One region of the Paraclostridium sp. genome, then DNA from elsewhere that is predicted to be linked to it. Evidence: a T-box and tRNA genes for the amino acid it is inferred to sense, from the RefSeq annotation. Region 1 holds a T-box; the other holds one or more tRNA genes.

Evidence for each region. A T-box is a leader RNA that pairs with one kind of tRNA and senses whether it is charged. The one in region 1 lies ahead of ACRCYC_RS16015 (valine--tRNA ligase), so its partner is inferred to be a tRNA-Val.
Region 2: it has a tRNA-Val gene. The T-box ahead of ACRCYC_RS16015 (valine--tRNA ligase) is inferred to sense a tRNA for this amino acid. The anticodon was not compared.

The regions. Positions count from the first base shown of each region.
Region 1 is NZ_JBOFKN010000205.1:82,619-84,883, reverse strand. Features, by position in the region: gene ACRCYC_RS16020 (polysaccharide deacetylase family protein) at 61-885, shown strand; T-box leader at 953-1,182, shown strand; gene ACRCYC_RS16015 (valine--tRNA ligase) at 1,241-2,265, shown strand, end outside.
Region 2 is NZ_JBOFKN010000212.1:57,139-59,403, forward strand. Features, by position in the region: gene ACRCYC_RS16615 (GHKL domain-containing protein) at 1-38, opposite strand, end outside; gene ACRCYC_RS16620 (LytR/AlgR family response regulator transcription factor) at 32-748, opposite strand; tRNA gene ACRCYC_RS16625 (tRNA-Val) at 878-953, opposite strand; tRNA gene ACRCYC_RS16630 (tRNA-Glu) at 959-1,033, opposite strand; tRNA gene ACRCYC_RS16635 (tRNA-Lys) at 1,054-1,129, opposite strand; tRNA gene ACRCYC_RS16640 (tRNA-Thr) at 1,139-1,213, opposite strand; tRNA gene ACRCYC_RS16645 (tRNA-Asp) at 1,225-1,301, opposite strand; tRNA gene ACRCYC_RS16650 (tRNA-Val) at 1,311-1,386, opposite strand; tRNA gene ACRCYC_RS16655 (tRNA-Glu) at 1,395-1,469, opposite strand; tRNA gene ACRCYC_RS16660 (tRNA-Lys) at 1,475-1,550, opposite strand; gene ACRCYC_RS16665 (acetamidase/formamidase family protein) at 1,843-2,265, shown strand, end outside.

The DNA of each region.
Region 1 (2,265 bases):
ATTAGTGTCAATAATAATTATTAATATAGTGCTTATTAATAATATAAAGGGGAAATGGGGATGAAAAGAAGGATTAAACCTATTTTTTTAAATATGTTTATAGTAATATTGCTTTTAGTTTTAATATTTATTACATATGGCAACATAGTTGGAATATCGAATGATAAAGTTAATAGTAACAATAACATAGAGATAAATTTATTAAATAGTGAAAATTTAACACTGACACAACTTATGATACAAACAAGTAATATATGCAATAGAGGACCAAGACCTAAACCAGAAAAAATTGCGTATATAACTATAGATGATGGTCCTTCAAAATACACAAATGATATACTGAAAATATTAAACAAAAACAATGTGAAGGCTACTTTTTTTATGGTAGAAGGTAATATGAAAAAATACCAAGAATCATTGAAAAATATGGCTAATCAAAAACATGCTCTAGGTTTTCATAGTGTAAGTCATGATATAAATATTTTGTATAAAACTCCACAGTCAGCAGTAAATGAATTTGATAAGTGTAAAGAGACATTAGAAGAAATTACAAATCAAAAATCAAACCTTATAAGGTTACCTTATGGAAGTAAACCATATGCCTCAAAAGAAGATTATGATGCACTAGTAAATGCTGGGTATAAAATATGGGACTGGAATTTAGATACAGAAGACTGGAGAGCAACACCTAAAGACATAGTGGATAATGTAGCAAAATATTCAGGACAGCATAAAGAAATAGTTTTACTTATGCACGAAAAAGAACAAAGTGTAAAAGCTCTTCAAGGAATAATAGATGTATTAAAATCGAAAGGGTATACAATTCTTCCTATAGATGAAAGAGATACGCCTAAAAATTATTGGAAACAAAATTTAACTAACTGAATATAATATTTATAAACATTGACAATAATAATAGTGATTATATATAATTAATAGATAATAAGAATATTTAAAAACTGAGAAAAAGAGGAGTATGCAAACTCAACTTACAGAGAGGAAAGTTCACCGGCTGAAAAACTTTCTAAGAAATGAATTGCAGAATGTAGCTTTGGAGTTTCTAAGCTGAAGTAGTAGTAGGCCTAGACGGTGAGAATCGTTAAATTTATTAAGTGTTATATATGAATTGATTTAAATTCATATATAAAATTAAGGTGGTAACGCGAGCTCTTCGTCCTTAAATGGATGGGGAGCTCTTTTTAATTTTCAAATATATAAAATACAAATAGGAGGAATCTATATGGAAAATACTAATTTACCAAAAACGTATAATCCGAAAGACTTTGAATCGAGATTATATTCAAAGTGGGAAGAAGAAGGATTATTTAAATCTAAGCCAGATCCAAATAAAAAGCCGTTTACAATAATGCTTCCCCCACCAAACATAACAGGCCAATTACACATGGGACACGCGCTTGACCATACATTACAAGATATACTTATAAGATGGAAGAGAATGGACGGGTATGAAGCTTTATGGCAACCAGGAACAGACCATGCTTCTATAGCAACAGAGGTTAAGGTTGTTGAAAGAATAAAAGAGCAAGAAGGAAAAACTAAGTACGAATTAGGAAGAGAAGAATTCTTAAATAGAGCTATGGACTGGAGAAATGAGTTTGGTAGAAAAATAGTAGACCAAATGAAACAGTTAGGAGATTCTTGTGACTGGGATAGAGAAAGATTCACAATGGATGAAGGATGTAATGAAGCAGTTACAGAGTTCTTTGTGAAACTATATGAAAAAGGTCAAATATACAAAGGAAACAGAATAATAAACTGGTGTCCAGATTGTAAAACTACATTATCTGATGCAGAAGTTGAGCATGAAGAGCATGATGGAAAGTTCTATCATATAAAATACCCAATAGCTGGTAGTGATGAGTTCCTAGAAATAGCTACAACTAGACCAGAAACAATGTTAGGAGATACAGGTATAGCTGTAAATCCAGAAGATGAGAGATATACTCATTTAGTAGGAAAGCATGCAATACTTCCTATGATAGATAGAGAACTTATAATAGTTGCTGATGATTATGTTGATTTAGATTTCGGGACTGGTGCAGTAAAAATGACTCCAGCTCATGACCCTAATGACTTTGAAGTAGGGCAAAGACATAATCTTGAAAAGATAAATGTAATGAATGAAGATGGAACTATGAACAAATTAGCTGGTAAGTACGAAGGTATGGACAGATATGAGTGTAGAAAACAACTTATAGCTGACTTAGATGAAGCTGGATACTTAATAGCTATAAAAGATCATAA
Region 2 (2,265 bases), on a different contig from region 1:
CCTATAGTTACCCTTGATATAAAATCAAATTCTAACATAGTTTTTCTCCTAATGAGCTTAAAAATCTACTTTTAAAATCTTTAAATCTATGTCTGCTTATCAACACTTCTTCTTTATTTTCAAGTATAGCTACATATTGTTTTATATTTTCTACATAATCTATATTTACTAAAAAACTTTTATGACACCTATAAAAATTATGATTTTCTAATTCTCCTTCTATTTTATCCATAGTCATTTTTGTTTCATAAATTTTATTTTCTGTATGTATGCTCATATCTTGTCTTTGTATTTCAATATATGTTATATCTGATATGTCTATTTTATAAGTTTCACTCTTATTTTCAACTAATATAAACTTGTTTTTTTTATTTACAATCTCATTTATACAACTTAAAATATGTTTTTTTAACTCTTCATATTTTATAGGCTTTAATAAATACCTATAAGCCCTAACTTCATACCCTTCTTGTATATATTCAATAAGTGATGTTGTAAAAATTATTTCTGGGTTATTTTTATCTATTTCTCTTATTTTTCTAGCAACATCCATTCCATTTATTTTTTGCATTTGGATATCTAATATAAATATATCCCTATTTATAGGATAATTATTTAATAATTCTTCCCCACTTTTATATATTTTTAAATTATACTCAATACTATTTTCTTCTAACATTTGTTTGAGAAACTTTTCTATCGTTTTCTGATGTTGTATTTGATCTTCACATAAAATTATTTCTATCATATTATCCCCTGTATCTATATATCTTTTTTATATTCTTACATAACTATTATACCTAATTTTTCCATAAACCTTAAGAAATACTATTTTAAACACAAAAAAACTCCTGGATAATATCCAAGAGTTTTTAACTGGTGGGATTAACAGGGCTCGAACCTGTGACCCCCTGCTTGTAAGGCAGGTGCTCTCCCAGCTGAGCTATAATCCCAAAACTGGTGACCCATAGGGGAATCGAACCCCTGTTACCGCCGTGAAAGGGCGGTGTCTTGACCGCTTGACCAATGGGCCTAATTTATTGCAAAAAAAAATGGTGATCCATCCGCGACTCGAACGCGGGACACCCTGATTAAAAGTCAGGTGCTCTACCGACTGAGCTAATGGATCATCTTTTTATGGAGCTAGTGATAGGAATCGAACCTACAACCTGCTGATTACAAGTCAGCTGCTCTACCGTTGAGCCACACTAGCAATGTGTGTTTTGGCGACCTGGAAGGGACTCGAACCCTCGACCTCCAGCGTGACAGGCTGGCATTCTAACCAACTGAACTACCAGGCCGCATATATATGGTGGGACTAACAGGGCTCGAACCTGTGACCCCCTGCTTGTAAGGCAGGTGCTCTCCCAGCTGAGCTATAGTCCCACAACTATTGGTGACCCATAGGGGAATCGAACCCCTGTTACCGCCGTGAAAGGGCGGTGTCTTGACCGCTTGACCAATGGGCCTAAAATGGTGATCCATCCGCGACTCGAACGCGGGACACCCTGATTAAAAGTCAGGTGCTCTACCGACTGAGCTAATGGATCATATTTGGCTGAGATGTTGTTTCGACTTTTTTCGTTCGCCTTACCAACAAATATTATTATATTAGCTTTGTTAACTTTCGTCAACACTTTTTGTGATTTTTTTTTATTTTTTTAACTAAATTATTCAAATACCCTATTTTTCAATGGTTTAATCCTATAATTATCGTATTATTTTATGTATTTTTTATAAAAATATTCAAAATTTCATTTTTATTTTTATTTTCTTTTTTCATTTTTTTTATAAAATTTTTTGTAATATAATATATATATACTAAATAAAGGGGGTAAATTTATGAACTTTATAAAAAAAGAAAATCATACATTTACATTTTCAAATTTAAATAAACCAGTAATTAAAGTAAAGTCAGGAAGTAATATAGTATTTGAAACTTATGATTGCTTGTGCGATCAAGTAAAATGTAGTACTGATAATTTAGATAGAATAGATTTCGATAAAGTAAACCCAGCTACGGGACCTTTATATATAGAAAATGCAATGCCTAATCAAACGTTAAAAGTTACTATACAATCTATTGAATTGCAAGGAGATGCAGTTGCAATGGCAGGTCCTGATGTAGGTGCTCTTGGCCATAGATTAGATACTATGACTCATAATATTTTAAAAATAGAAAATAATAAAGCTTTATTTAAAAATTTGGAACTTCCTTTAAATAAAATGATTGGTGTTATAGGTGTTGCTCCAGCTAATGAAAGT